Regions from separate parts of the Priestia sp. YIM B13552 genome, predicted to be linked through region 2. Evidence: riboswitches for the same ligand, from Rfam matches in the RefSeq annotation. Region 2 holds a riboswitch; the other holds the start of a gene.
The links. Region 2 has a riboswitch for thiamine pyrophosphate ahead of thiC (phosphomethylpyrimidine synthase ThiC). Riboswitches for the same ligand answer to the same signal wherever they lie in the genome.

Region 1 (8,048 bases), on a different contig from region 2:
CAAAGCAATAATGGCATCTTCTAAAATATCTGCTTCTTCTGCTGTATAGCCGCCTTTTCCAATTAATAGCTGATCAGCATCGGACAAATTTTCATATTTACGATTCGCTAAAAGCGAAAGAACCTCTTGTGGTAATGATAATTGTGATAGTTGAATTGACATAACAAAAATCCTTTCTTTCTGCATACTTTCTATAGTTTACTAAAAAACATTCTTCTTCTCAAAGAATTGCTTTACCTACGCTTTTCTCTAAGGTTTCGGATAGAAAAATCGCAGTCTTCAAACATATATTCAGTAAAAAAAAGTAGGTTATTCACCTACTTTTTTACGATTTTATAGTTTTTATGATTAACAACTGTTTTCATGGATTCGCCCGTTTCAGCATCTTTCCCAAAATCTACGATAACCGAATTGTCTCGCACTACCATAACAATTCCTTTAAATCCTTTATAGTCGCCTTTTTTTGGCTGAATCGTATCGCCAACTTTAGCTGCTTTGACTTTAGGTGCTTGTTCCTCTGTACCTTGTGTATTTTCTACGTCCATCATGACCCCACCTTTTCCAATTTACCGTGTTTTTTATAAGTGAAAACACAATTTAATTTACTTTTTGTTGAAAATACTTAGTTTATTTTCCCACAAACATCTATGGTTAAACACCATGTGTTTGTCCATTTTTACTTTGCAAACAAACGCTGTATTTTTTATTATGTATGTAGCTGTTTTTTGTAAGAGCACATCCTCGTTCTATCATAACATTTTCTGTTTCCTTCGAACACCAATTACCCTTTAGTTTTTTAAAAAAATGACAAATTACACGGAATTATGTCGAATTTCATATGATTTTCTTTTTAGTGTGATAAGCTATATATCGTATTTTAAGCATCTTTTATCTATTACATACGATTTTTGATAAAAAAACCGAAACTTTTATCCACAAATTGCGTTGATTAAATGAAAGGGGGAGAAAATGGCACAACAGCATAACTTTGAACACATTTATAAACAGCACATGCATGATTTGCTTCGCTATCTTCTCTCTCTTACTCGCAGAAAAGAATCAGCGGAAGATTTAATGCAGGAGACCTTTTACCGGGCACTTTTACACTTAGAAACATATAAAGGCGAGGAAGTGAAGCCTTGGCTGTTCAAAATTGCTTATCACGCCTTTATTGACTGGTATCGAAAAGAAAAAAAACGCCCTACTGTCGAAATAGAAGAATGGCACTTTACTCCTCAGCCAAGTGCTGAAGAACAAGTGATGATTCAAAGTGAAATCGACGGCTGGCTTTCTGATGTATCTGCTTTGCCTCCGGCTAAGCAGAATATTGTACTGTTACGAGATTATCACGGCTTCACATATGAAGAGATTGCAGAAATGACTGGCTATACTCTGTCAAAAGTGAAAATGGACTTGTATCGTGGTCGTCAACAATTGAAAAAAAGAAAGGAAGAGGACGGATGAGCTGTCAAGATATGAAGCATCAATGGGAAAAATATAAAAACGGCACTTTGACAGACAAAGAAGCAGAAACACTTGAAGAACATACGGAAAATTGTGAAGCATGCTCAGCTCATTTGGAGCACTTGCTAACCGAAGATGAACCGTTACCGCCAACTTCACCAGCTACTTCACTAAGTGACGATACGATGTTGGATAATAAAAAAGTTAAAAAGTCCATTTATATCGCCAAATGGAAGCAGCGCCTTTCAAATGTGACAACTGTCATTGGCTCTGTCGTTCTGCTATGGATAATCGGCAGCTTTTTATCTATTGTATATTATCATCAATCAAAAACCGAATACATAAACAGCGTGAATCAAGCAGCTATCGAATCTGCTTTTCCGAACGTTCATATACGTGAAACCACTTCTGATACACAGTCCTTCTTCCGCATGCAGTCGCAAATGGAAGCTTATAAGCAAATTGGACGTGAAGAGCAGGCCATTGGGACGTTTACATTTCATCAGCTGTTTGATAAAACAAGCGGTGTAGAAAAAGAATTTTCCGGCGGCAAATACGATCTTAACCTTTCTTTTGTCTATCCGGATCCAAAAAAATTAAAGCTACATGCAAAAGAGTATAAGGAATGGACGAATGAAACATGGAAAGCATTAGAAAATCTACCAAAAGGAACGGTAAGCGAAGTGGCTATTTCTTTTGATGATACGTATTCGCTAAAAGAAGTTCAGCAAAAAATGAGCGCCATCGACAGCCGTGATTTTTCTACCTCTTGGTACGCGCTTAATACAGGGCACGAACAAAAAACAAGTACAAAAGACGAGCCATTAATTGACTTAACATCAACATTTGGCTTTCCAGAGTTTCTAGACTTACCTTACGATCACAAAGGAAATCAAACCCACTCTACTAGCAAGTCGAACGTTTTAAATATGATGAAACTATTAGCCGATAATGAAGAAACGGTCCAAAAAGTTCGCCAGCTAGACCATTCCGATCTGTTGCTAAAGCAGCGATATTCTTATGTAAAAAAACACGGCGTCGGTGTGTACGGCGTTGTGATTACAGGGCCTACAAAAAAACTGCTGAAATTAAAAAATGATCCGTCGATCACATATGCGTCACTTGGAGATGTAGAGCTATGGAATTGGTTCAGTCGTCCCTCGTCAGGTACGTTAATGAATCAGTAGAGGCCGAGACAAAAGTATAGCAGTGGAAGAAAAATCCGAACGATGAATCAAGACTCCTGATGGAGAATCAAATTCGTTCGGATTTTTTTATGAGTAGAGTGAATGTAGGTTTCATATACGCAGTGATTTTGTTATGTCCCGGCCTCTTTTTATTCATTCGTTAATTGTTCAAACCTTTTTACCGCTTCGCTTTTATCAAATGAACTAAACCATCGATAGTCTTGGTCATCTAAAATGCGATAGTGCTGACTAATCATATTTTGCTGCAGACGAAAAGAGCCTTCTTTTTGAATTTCTTTCCACCATACTCTTCCTCCGAGCGTTTTATCTTTTGGAGAAGATACGCCGTTATGAGCAATGATTTCTACTACTTCTAAAGGAACGTCTCCTAAAACCGATTGAAGGATTTCACTGTCACCAAACAAACCGCATACTGCAACAGTGGTCGTCCACCCTGCTTCCGTGCGCCCTTTTTCAATTTGAACCAATGTTTTTTTGGAAATACCAATGACTTCAGCCATTCTGTCTTGTGAATAGTTTCTTTCTAAACGAATTAATCGTATTTTATCCGATACTGATTTAATTACTTTTTGTTTATTCATTTTCACAGCCCTTTCTTTCTATACACGTACATTTCTTTAGTGTAATATTACACCTAATTAAAGAAGAGTTTCAAGCGTTTCCCTTCGTCACAAGACGGGGAAATATACTGAAATGGTTTTTGTACACTAAAACAATTAAAAGGAGTTGAGAATATGTATATCATTGTATGGGCTGTGCTTGTACTATACGCCTTTCTACTAGCTCCGGGAGCAAGCGCCTCTGATGATTTACTGTTTAAAAAACTTATCACAGGAAATTTTCAACAGGTAGATCCGCTCGTGGTTATGGTATTCTCTTTTTTGGGACTTTTCCCAATATTGTTTATGGTAATGATCTGTAAAAAAGATACATACAAACTGCCTGGATGGCCATTTTCTCTTCTATCATTTGGGGTTGGAGCTTTTTCTCTTTTGTTCTATTATCATTGGAAAGGACAAAAAGTTCGAAAACATTCGCGTATTCCTTCACGTTTCATTACTATCATTTCTTCTCGTCTATGGATTGGACTATGCTTAGCGCTCACGATTGCAGGTTACGTATACGGACTATCCATAGGTTCAATAAAAGCTTATGGAGAAGCTTTTATGCAGTCACAGCTTGTTAGCGTGATGACCGCTGATTTTTTTGTTTTAATGTGGCTTTCTTACTCCGTTATGACAAAAGAAAGGATAGCATCCCGGCCTTACCTTCTTTTATGTTTCATTCCAGTTGCCGGCCCTTTTCTTATTTTGTTACTGCTTCCCCGCCAAGATGTTAGAGAAGAAAAACTTTAAATAAAAGTCTTGCGTTCCATTCATTATTCCGTTATAATCATTTCTTGTACGATGAAAGTTGATTAATTAGAAAACATTTATATATCGGCATCTTATTTACATTTGTTATACATACCTGCGCTGTGCGTATACTCATGTTGTCTTAAACCTTTGAGTGTTAAAAGGGAGCTCAAAATTTAGCTGCAGATAGCACGCCCTTCTTGGGACGCTAAACCCGGCTATGAGGGCACCCACCTAGTAGATCTGGGTATTTAAGACACTTAGGGTTACGGCAGTGCGGGCTTATTTTTTAGTTAGCTGTAGCTAGCTTTTTTATTTTTTATTTTATTAGTTTACATAATTATTTTATTGTTAACTTATATTTTTTTTAGACATGTATGTTTTATTTATCTTCGATTGAGGAACATAAAAAGTAATAAAGGAGATGGATAAAATGAATGAACAAAAAATTGCTAAAAAAGTAAACGAAGTATTAGAAGGAAATCGTGTAGGAACATTAGCTACAGTTGTAAACAACAAACCCCACTCTCGCTATATGACATTCTTTAGCGATGAAGATGGTATCGCTCTTTACACACCAACAAATATCAATACACATAAGGCAGAAGAAATCGAAGCCAATCCGAACGTGCACGTACTATTGGGCTACAGCGGCGAAGGATATGGCGATCAATACTTAGAATTATCTGGTACAGCTGTTCTTCGTACTGGTGATCAATTAAAAGGACGTATATGGAACGATCACATGAAAGAATGGTTTGACGGTCCAAATGACCCTGAGTATGTTGTTCTTGAAATTACGCCGAACGAAATTCGCTTTATGAATGAAGGCGAAGAAACTCCTCAAACTGTTCAGCTATAATAAAAAAAGCGCACAGTGTGCGCTTTTTTTATTTTCCTACCGCTTCTTTCAATTGAGCTGCTTTTTCTTTTGGAGACGCTGCTAAGCTAATCGCGGTAATAATAGAAACGCCATCTGCACCTGCTTCTACTACTTGTTTGGCATTTTCAGGCGTGATCCCGCCGATTCCTACAATTGGAAAGTCAATATTCTGGTTTCGCACTTCTTCAATTAACTTTGTACCTTGCACTGCTTTTGCGTCTTTTTTTGTAGACGTAGGAAAAACAGGTCCCATTCCTACATAATCCGCCCCGTCTTTTATCGCTTGCTGCAGCTCTTGTACATTATGAACAGAGACGCCTACAATTCCTTTTCCTATTTTCTCTCGAACAATATGAGCTTTTTCATCTTCTTGTCCAATATGAACGCCATCTGCTTGTAAGCGGATCGCTAAGTCAAGATCATCATTCACAATAAAAGGAACGCTGTGCTGCTGACAAATTTGCTGAAGTTCCTTCGCCAGCTGATATTTCGCTTCTCCTGTTAGGGCACCCTCGCCTTTTTCACGGAATTGAAACACAGTAACGCCGCCTTCAATTGCTTCTTTCAACACTGCTCTCGGATCTTTTGTACAGTTATTGCTGCCCATTATAAAATAAACTTGCAGCAGCTTTTTGATTTCTTTGTTTGTCATTTTCCGGCTCCTTTTAACGTTGATGTACTCTTGCATATGATTCAATATCCTGCCCAGATAAAAGATGAAGCTGGTTTAACAGCTCAATTTGAAAGCTTCCCGGCCCTTCTTCACCTTTTTTCGCTGCGGCGATTTCACCTGCCACTCCGTAAAAACTTAAAGCAGCAACGCTTGCCTCGACATATTCTTTTTCTACAGCAGCGAAAGCTCCTATAATTGATGTCAGCAGACATCCAGTCCCCGTCACTTTCGTAAATAACGGGTGACCGTTGTCTACTGTATACGTTTTGTTTCCATCTGTGATTACATCTTGTTTACCCGTGATAACAATCACTGTATCTAATTTGTTCGCTGCTTTCTCAGCAAGTTCAATGATGTCTCCTTGCCCTTCTAATGAATCAACGCCTTTAATGAGCCATGACTCGCCTACTACATTCGCAACTTCAGCAGCGTTACCACGAATAACTGCCATATTTAATTCTTCTACAAGCTGACGTGCTACTTCTGTACGAAACGGTGTCGCTCCGGCTCCTACAGGATCGAAAATAACCGGCACGCCATTTTCATTTGCTGATTTTCCTGCTATTCTCATCGCTTCTACTTCTTGAGCCGTCAGTGTACCCATATTTAAGACAAGCGCTCCGGCGATTCGTGCCATGTCAGCCACTTCTTCTTTCGCATAAGCCATAACAGGTGAAGCTCCTAGTGCAAGCAGTCCATTTGCTGTAAAGTTGGTTACCACAACATTCGTAATATTATGAACAAGCGGACTTATGTCTCTTACTTTCTCTAATTGAGCTGAAATTTTACTAATATCCATGTTTTTTCACTCTTTTCATTTAGTTTTAACACTGCAAAAAAGACAAAAAAGCACCTTGCATGCGCAAAGTGCTTTGGTATGTACTCACATTCCCTGCGCTGGCATTATCCAACAGGTTCAAATGGTCAACAGGCGTCCCTGTACTCTCAGCCTGCCCCGCGCAAGCTCCCATACTATTCTTGTTACGTTTAAAGTTTACTATTAACCTTTTTTATTTGCAACCATTTCACTGTTTTGCCGATAAAATAAAGCTTCTCTATAGGCTGAGTGGCGCTTTAAACCTTACACCATTCCTAAAAGAATAATCAAAAGACCTCCAGTAAGCTACTGGAGGTCTTCTATTCCCTAAGAATTCTATCATTTTTCCTTATGGTTATTTCTCTTGAACCGCTTGATTTCTCACAGCTGTTTTTCTGTCCTTCCCTGCTCTTAAAGATAAAAGAAAACAAAGAAGCAGTACAAGTGCAGCTGATACGTACGGATAATTAATGTTTATATCAAAGAGAAAGCCTGCTACAACGGGGCCAATAATATTTCCAAGACTTGTATAAGCAGAATTTAGTCCGGCTACATATCCTTGGTCGTCTTGTGCCATCATCGACATTTGCGTGCTGATTGCCGGACGTAAAATATCTGTTGCTAAAAAAACGATAAATGTCACAACAATAATAAGCCAGTACGTGTGCACAAATAGCGTAAGTAAAATAAAAAGTCCCGTCATCATCAAGCAAAACGAAATCACTCTTTTTTCACCAAATTTATTTAAAATCCACCCAAAAATCGTAACCTGCACTACAGCCCCCGCAATAGAGCCAAACGTAATAACAAACGCAATATCTTTTGGCGTAAAGCTAAATTTATGATCAACAAATAGTGAAAAAATCGTTTCATAATTGGATAATCCAAACGATGTCACAAAAACAATAATTAAACTTAAAAAATAAGGTTCTTTATAAGAATTCATAAGCTGCAGTAGCAGCCGCTCTTCTTTTGGATTCTCATTGTTTGAAACAGTATGATTTTGTACAGGACGAGACTCTGGCAAAACAAGAAGCGTAATCACTGCAGCCAAGCCTCCTGCTACTGCGGCCATATAAAATGGTACACGCATGCCGTATTCAGCTAAAAAGCCGCCGATACCGGGTCCAATAATAAATCCTGTTGTAATCGCCGCCGTCACATAGCCCATTCCTTTAGCGCGTTCTTTAGCAGACGTCACGTCCGCTGTATAGGCCATAACAGCAGGCATAATGAGCGCGGCCCCAACCCCGCCTAACATTCTCGATACAAATAATAAAAGAGGTGTACTCACTGAACCAAAGAACCATTCAGACAAGGCAAAAACAATCATTCCCGCTACAATAATTTTCTTTCTCCCTAACGAATCTGATAACCGACCCGCTAAAGGTGAAAACAAAAATTGAGTCAGTGAAAACACCGCTACTAAAAGCCCCATCACGCTGCCGTTGATATGAAGCTCCGTCATATATGTTGGCATAATTGGAATAACGAGACCGATTCCTGTAAAAACAATAAAAATATTTAGCATGAGCAGCAAAATCGCCGCTCGATTTCTTAACAATAATGACATATAAACCTCCTGATTACAAAAATACTGAACGTTCGGTCTATAAAAATACAAAATAATGAGGGATTACTCATTACC
Region 2 (8,048 bases):
CAAGAGAAGTGAACCAAGCGCTGAATGAGAAAATAATCAGGGGGTCTCAAGAAAGTTTTGTGGAGAGTTTAGATAAAAATTTGAACTTGATGAGACAAAGGTTTTTAGATGGAAGCCTTATTGTACGTTATATCGAAGTAGGCAGTATTTCACGCACGCGAGTAGCAGTTTTATATTTGAAAAATATAGCTAACGTAGAGATTTGTAACACGATCATTAATCGTATCCAACAAATTGAAGTGGATGGAGTGGATAGCGGGAGTATCATTGAAGAGGCTCTAGAAGATTCGCCCCTTTCACCATTTCCTCAGCTGTTGAACACAGAAAGGCCGGATCGGGTAATGGGCAATCTGTTAGAAGGAAGAATGGCAGTGCTAACAAATGGAAATAGCTCTGCGTTGATTGCTCCCGTTAATTTTTTCTCTTTTTATCAATCGCCTGAAGATTATAATACGCGTGCACTTTATGGCTCATTTTTCCGCCTTTTACGTATATTCAGCTTTTTTGTAGCTATGAGCTTACCTGCAATTTATATTGCAACAATTTCTTTTCATTATGAATTGATTCCTTTGGACTTAGTTTTTACAGTAAAAGGTTCTCTTGAGAACGTTCCGTTTCCTCCGATAGTAGAAGCGTTTATTATGGTTTTAATATTAGAGTTACTAAAAGAGGCTTCTCTTCGACTGCCTTCTTCAATTGCTCAAACGATTGGGGTGGTTGGAGGGTTAGTTATCGGCACGGCAATTGTTGAGGCGAGTTTAGTTTCAAATATGATGATTATTGTTATTGCTCTAACAGCCGTTTCTTCCTTTGTTGTGCCATCAAACGAAATGAGCACCACGCTGCGAATTTTAAGTTTTCCGATGATGATCGGAGCAGCAGTTTTTGGGTACTTGGGTATTGTTTTTGTATTAGTGCTCATTGTTATGCATTTAGTCATTTTAGAGTCCATTACGATGCCATATTTAATTCCTCTTGCTCCTTTTAGATTTTCAGGTTTAAAGGACGTTTTTATAAGGATGCATCAGATTTATCTAAATGAAAAGCCTGCTAATGCTAAGCCTCAAAAACGCAAGCGCCAAAAAGCGATAAGGAATTGGGATTCGAATGAATAAAAACAGTATTTCAGCCAGTCAGCTTTTCTTTACCATTTTACAAACTCAAATTGGAATTGGTATTTTAGGATTACCTTATAACTTATTTAAAACTGCCCATACGGACGGCTGGATTTCAATGTTAATTAGCGGCTGTATTATCCAAGTAATTACATTATTCCACTGGGGATTGACGCATCGGTTGCCCGGTCTAACTTTATATCAGATGACTAGCAAGCTGCTTGGTAAGTGGGGAGGTAATTTTTTAAATATAGGATATGTATTTTATTACATCATTGTTTCAAGTGTTATTACTGTTTTGTATGTAAACGTGTTAAAGCGTTGGCTTTATCATTTAACGCCAGCGTATGTTCTGGTCTTTTTATTAGTTGTGATTGCGCTGTATTTTGCAAAAGAGAATGTCCGCAATATAGGGCGTTTCTTTACAATTGTATCCGTATTTTTAATTATTTTAGTGCTGTTGATATCGAATGCTTATAAAGAGGCCGATGTCCGGTACCTGTTTCCGATTGGGCACAGCGGTATTCAAAATATCTTGCTGGCGTCAAAAGAGGGAAGTATCTCAATGCTAGGTTTTGAAGCCATTTTGATTTTAGCACCGTTTGTAAAGGCAAAATCCACTATGACATTAAAAATGGTCATGCTTAGTAATTGTATTGTTACCGTTCTATATGTATATATCATCATTGCTTGTTATTTATTTTTTAGCCCGGATGAAATCTTAATCGTACCAGAACCAGTTTTATACATTTTGAAGGCGACGCAAAACTCAGTTATTGAACGAATAGACTTGGTTTTTATTACCTTTTGGATTATTTCTGTTATTACGTCCCTTATTATGTACGTGTATATTTCAAGTGTAGGCATGCAGGAAATATTCAAAAAGAAAACTCACCGTCCGTTTGTTCCAATTGTATTGATATTCGTAACTGGTCTTTCCATTTATTTTTCAAAAACGGATAATCTTGTGGCAGCTTTGTCACAGGCAACTAACTATTTAATTTACGTATTCATTTTCTGTATTCCTATTTGTTTGTTAATTCTATCATGGATAAGAAAAGGAACAGTAAAAAATGAAGAATAAACTTATCAAGATCTTCAATGTATGTTTAGTTCTAAGTTTTTTAACAGGATGCTGGGATCAAAAAATGTTAAAAGATACGATGTTTTTGTCTACAGTGGCTTATGAAAAAAAGAAAGATAAGGTGATTTCTACTATTGCGATCCGTTCATATACGTCTAAAGAAGGGACATTAGTGAATAAAACCTATCATGTAGAAGGGGATTCACCTCGGGACGATCGTACAAAAATTAACCAGCAGGTTTCTGGAATTGTGATGTCTGCTAAAAAAAGAATAATTCTATTTGAAGATCGATTAGCTAAAGAAGGTATACTAGAATTATCAGACGTTTTATATCGTACACCGGAAAGTCCTTTGACGGCTAAGTATGTCATTGTCGAAGGAAAGCCAAGTACTATCGTTGAATTACAGCAAGTAGGAGAAGAGCTAATTGGAGAATATTTAGACGGAGTTGTTCATACCGCTGAAGCCAATTCTTTAGTACCAATTGAAACTCTTCAGTCACTTTGTACCGTGTTGTTTGATGAAGGAAAAGGGCTAGCTCTTCCTTATATGAAATTAAATACTGAAAATAAGACCGTTGATGTAATCGGTACAGCTTTGTTTAATGAAGATAAATTTGCGGGCATTACATTAAACCCTGAGGAATCCAAGGTGCTTCTTTTATTAGGAAATCAAAAAGATAAATATATGATTATGAGTCACAAAATTAACATACATGATAAAAAGTATGTAGTATCGTATGACGTGTCACATGCTAAAGCAAAGATGAACGTTAAGCCGGATGCGATTCACAGGGTAAAGGTGACCATACCGCTACGTGTAAAAGTAAGCATTAATGAATTCACTAAAAACGAAATGTCATCCTCTGCATTAACAAAAAATGTACAGGAAGAAATTGAAAAAGTTCTACAAAAGAAAGCAGAAAAAGTAGTTGGAAAGCTGCAAAAAGCTAACTGCGATTTTCTTGAAATAGGAAGAGAAGTAGCTGCCTATTACCCGAGTATATGGAAAAGGCTTAAATGGAGACAGGACTATAAAAATATCTTGATTAATCCGGAAGTACAAGTGGAAATTATCCATCGTGGAGTTATTAATTAAAAAAGTCATGCGAAAAGCATGGCTTTTTTTAAGTGAAAAAATTTTAGTTTACAAAATAATAAAAAGGGAATTGTATTTATTTATTGATGTGATAGGATAAAAAAGCATGTAAATGCATTCACGACGAATGAAAGCAGTGGACGGGTACATATAGATAATAATAAATGGTTTTGGGAGTCAAAGAAGGTGATGTTGAAGTGAATGTAAGCATCAGGTCAATCGTTAAAAAAGTCATGTTCATTCTATTTATTGCGTATACGGCAGTGGTCATTTATGCTACTCTCATACGGGAAAACGAACATGTTTACGGAAAAGCAATGAACTTGGATTTATTTAGCACGATCCGTCTGATGTGGGACAGCGGGAATATAATGCTCACTCTGACAAATATACTGGGGAATATCGTGATGTTTGCGCCGCTTGGAATGTTTATTCCTTTGTTTATGAAGTGGTTTGACGGTTTTATTCAAGTGTTTACGACGGGTTTCTTAATCAGTTTTCTGATTGAAATTTTACAGTACAAGCTAACGGAACGAGTATTTGATATTGATGATATCTTTTTGAATACGCTAGGTACATTTATAGGCTGGGTTATTATTAAAATACTATATTGGATTAAGAACATGCTGAAAGCACGTTTCAAAAAAAGATGAACTTGAGAAACGTAATGAAATTAATCCAATCTAAAGACGAACAAATGGGATAAATGAGCTAGTATGGATAGCTTGTTACATTGCGGTTGCTACATGCATGAAATCTACGTTCACCCTACCAATGAAAAAATCCGAGCGAGCTGGATTCTTAATCAAGAATTCAACTCGTTCGGATTTTTCTTCAACTAAAATACTTTTGGCTCAGCTTCTGCTTCTTGTTGATAGAAACACTTAATGCAGCGTCTTACGGAAGAATGTGAGGATTCAACGATAATGTGCTGACAATTTTGCTGAACAAATAATAACTTTCTTTCAAGCTGTTTAATTTGTTCTTTAAGCTGTTCTACTTCATTATTGATAGATATTTGAACCACTGTTAACAAACTCTTTAGCTTTTTCTTTCATTCCTTCTTTTCTTACTTCATTTACATCTTTTTCATTTTCTTGAGCCATGTTACGAATATCTTGAGAAATACGCATCGAACAGAATTTAGGTCCACACATTGAACAGAAATGGGCTGTTTTAGCACCTTCAGCGGGAAGTGTTTCATCGTGATATTCTTTTGCGCGCTCTGGATCTAGTGAAAGGTTAAATTGATCATTCCATCTAAATTCAAATCTTGCTTTAGACAGCGCGTTATCGCGTTTTTGTGCTCCTGGATGGCCTTTTGCTAGGTCCGCGGCATGCGCAGCAATTTTATAGGTGATAACGCCTTCTCGAACGTCTTCTTTATTCGGCAGACCTAAATGTTCTTTTGGCGTTACGTAGCAAAGCATAGCTGTCCCAAACCAGCCAATCATTGCAGCCCCAATACCTGATGTAATATGGTCATAGCCTGGAGCGATGTCGGTTGTAAGCGGTCCAAGAGTATAGAAGGGAGCTTCTTGGCATATTTCCATTTGTTTATCTACGTTTTCTTTGATGAGGTGCATAGGAACATGTCCAGGACCTTCAATCATAACTTGAACATCGTGTTTCCAAGCAATTTTAGTTAATTCACCAAGTGTTTCTAATTCACCGAACTGTGCCTCATCATTAGCATCTGCAATGGAACCAGGACGTAGTCCATCGCCAAGTGAAATAGAAATATCGTATGCTTTACAGATTTCACAGATTTCTTCAAAGCGAGTATATAAAAAGTTCTCTTCATGATGAGCTAAACACCACTGCGCCAAGATGGATCCTCCGCGTGAAACAATACCTGTCGTACGTTTCGCTGTCAGAGGAATATAGCGTAAAAGAACACCTGCGTGAATAGTAAAGTAATCAACACCTTGTTCAGCTTGTTCAATTAATGTATCGCGATATGCTTCCCACGTTAGATCTTCTGCTACGCCTTTTACTTTTTCAAGCGCTTGGTAAATAGGAACGGTCCCTACAGGAACAGGCGAGTTGCGGATAATCCATTCGCGCGTTGTGTGGATATCCTTTCCTGTTGATAAATCCATAATTGTATCGGCTCCCCAACGCGTTGCCCATGTCATTTTTTCTACTTCATCTTCAATAGCTGAACGAATAGCTGAATTTCCGATATTAGCATTGATTTTCACGTGGAATTTGCGGCCGATAATCATCGGTTCGCTCTCAGGGTGATTGATATTATTAGGAATAATGGCACGTCCTCTTGCTACTTCTTCACGCACGACTTCAGGATCCATCTGTTCACGAATAGCGATAAATTCCATTTCGGGCGTGATGATTCCTTTTTTCGCATAGTGCATTTGCGTTACATTTTGATTTTTTTTCGCGCGCAACGGTAAACGATTAGTGATAAAGCGCTCGTACTGATCTCTTGGATCACCATCATAATAACCGTTATCCTGTGGCTGAACCGTACGGCCTTGATATGTTTCTACATCGTTTCGTTCTGCAATCCACTTTTCGCGCAGAGCCGGTAATCCTTTTTGTAAATTAATTTCATAACAGGGATCTGTATAAACACCGCTCGTGTCGTATACACGTACGGGACTATTTTCTTCTTCCCCAAAAGATCCTGTAGTAGGAGACTGATGAATTTCACGCATAGGCACTTTAAGGTCTTCTCTGGATCCTTGGACATATACTTTGTGACTGTTTGGAAAAGGCTTTTTCATAGAAACTGATACATTTTGTTTTGACATTACATATTCCTCCGGTTTCGCATAAAGTGTAGCTATACCGAACCATAAAAAAATCGGGTTCTGTGATAGACAGAACCCGATGGAATAGGCGAAAAAAGAATAAACATATACTATTCTTTTCAAGACTACTTCCCTCCGCTGGTATAACCCAAATCAGGTTCAAAGGGTTAAAGAGTTTTATTGCACTCTTCTCTCAGTCTGAGCTATCAGACACCCCTAGTAGAAATAACATTCAAATTATTCAATTTACGGCTTAAGTTTACCATCATTCGGTAAAAAATCAACCCTTAAATAAAAAAAGCTAGACAATTAACGTTGTCTAGCGGCATCGATTGCAATCACAATAGCTGTAATAATGTGCATGATAAACCCTAAAAATGGAATCCAAGCAACCAGTGAAGTAACAATCCCTAGTATGTTTCCATACGCAGATAACCCTCGTCTATTAGCTAAAATGAGCGTGATAGCATGAAGAATAAATCCAATAAAAAGAGGAGTATAACTAAAGCCCATAACAATCCCGGCGCCAATTAAAGGAATTCCCAGCAAGGCTTCATACCCAGCAGTGACCCATTTCATTGTACGTACATTTCCATTCATAGTAAAAAGCCTCCTAAAAAAGATACTACTATATACGAGAAAAGCAAGAAAAAAGTTTCAAATTACTTAGGGGATATGTCGTATAAGCAAGCATTAGTTGATTAAAATGATAGGTGACAGTAAAGGAGATGGAAAAAACATAATGATTTAGTCATTTTTTCACACTAAAGAAAAATAGTCTAGATGATTCATTTTTAGCTAAGGGGCCGGAATTTATACCGAACATAGTGACTACTTTCTAAAGTAAATAAAAGCTGATATCGTGTTTTTTGATTATAGCATGTAAGGTTTTTATTACAAATTATTAAAGATTCTTATCTTTTTGCAAATACACATTGTATTTCATAGTTTTAACAATTATGATAAAAAAGCAAGTGTCAAATTAGGAAAATAGTTGAGCATGTAAAACGAAGCGATAAGCTTATTAATTTGAAAGAAAGGCAAGGTACATAGCTTTATGTGGGAAATTATTGTAGCAATCATTTTAGGGATTGTAGAAGGTTTAACAGAGTTTGCTCCTGTTTCGTCAACTGGGCATATGATTATTGTGGATGACCTATGGTTGAATTCCAAAGAATTATTTTCATCTCCAGTAGCTAATACATTTAAAATTGTTATTCAGCTAGGGTCGATCTTAGCAGTAGTAGTTATTTTTAAAGATCGTTTCATTAATTTATTAGGATTGGGAAAAAAGCCAGCTGCTCCAATTGGACCGACAAATCGCTTGAATTTAATGCAGGTAATTGTTGGTTTGTTACCCGCAGGAGTGTTAGGACTTTTGTTTGATGATTACATTGATGAACATTTGTTTTCTTTAAATACGGTGCTAATTGGCTTAGTAGTCGGAGCTGTATTAATGATTCTAGCAGATTTGTTTGGACCTAAACGTCCGCGTGTAGAGACGGTGGACCAAATGTCTTATGGACAAGCACTGGGTATAGGACTGTTTCAATGTATTGCTCTTTGGCCAGGTTTTTCTCGTTCAGGCTCAACGATTTCAGGAGGAGTTCTTCTTGGAATGAGCCATAAGGCAGCGGCAGATTTTACATTTATTATGGCAGTGCCAATCATGGCAGGAGCAAGTGGACTTTCATTGGTTAAAAACTGGCAGTATTTCACATCAGATGCGCTACCGTTTTTTATTGCTGGTTTTATCAGCGCCTTTATTTTTGCGCTGGTATCTATTCGCTTTTTCCTGAAATTAATTAATCGTATCAAATTAGTACCGTTTGCACTATATCGAATTGTGTTAGCAGCTATTCTATATTTTGTATTTTTATAAAATAAACACGCGAGTTCTTTAGTCCCGTAAGCTTCTAATAGAGACTCAAAGAGCAAGAAAAAGCTATTGCAATGTTGCAATAGCTTTTTTGCAT

Region 1: another riboswitch for thiamine pyrophosphate. It lies ahead of thiM (hydroxyethylthiazole kinase); the one in region 2 lies ahead of thiC (phosphomethylpyrimidine synthase ThiC).

Annotation. Positions count from the first base shown of each region.
Region 1 is NZ_JBHZOU010000003.1:652,915-660,962, forward strand. It holds gene ACFX40_RS15430 (AAA family ATPase) at 1-186, opposite strand, end outside; gene ACFX40_RS15435 (YkvS family protein) at 318-548, opposite strand; gene ACFX40_RS15440 (RNA polymerase sigma factor) at 970-1,464, shown strand; gene ACFX40_RS15445 (anti-sigma factor) at 1,461-2,651, shown strand; gene ACFX40_RS15450 (helix-turn-helix transcriptional regulator) at 2,801-3,253, opposite strand; gene ACFX40_RS15455 (hypothetical protein) at 3,407-4,027, shown strand; RNA gene ssrS (6S RNA) at 4,137-4,314, shown strand; gene ACFX40_RS15465 (pyridoxamine 5'-phosphate oxidase family protein) at 4,461-4,889, shown strand; gene thiE (thiamine phosphate synthase) at 4,918-5,562, opposite strand; gene thiM (hydroxyethylthiazole kinase) at 5,576-6,382, opposite strand; TPP riboswitch at 6,456-6,564, opposite strand; gene ACFX40_RS15480 (MFS transporter) at 6,756-7,973, opposite strand.
Region 2 is NZ_JBHZOU010000016.1:10,825-18,872, forward strand. It holds gene ACFX40_RS27075 (spore germination protein) at 1-1,115, shown strand, start outside; gene ACFX40_RS27080 (GerAB/ArcD/ProY family transporter) at 1,108-2,199, shown strand; gene ACFX40_RS27085 (Ger(x)C family spore germination protein) at 2,189-3,298, shown strand; gene ACFX40_RS27090 (VanZ family protein) at 3,496-3,951, shown strand; gene ACFX40_RS27095 (hypothetical protein) at 4,137-4,325, opposite strand; gene thiC (phosphomethylpyrimidine synthase ThiC) at 4,303-6,072, opposite strand; TPP riboswitch at 6,186-6,300, opposite strand; gene ACFX40_RS27105 (hypothetical protein) at 6,382-6,672, opposite strand; gene ACFX40_RS27110 (undecaprenyl-diphosphate phosphatase) at 7,130-7,954, shown strand.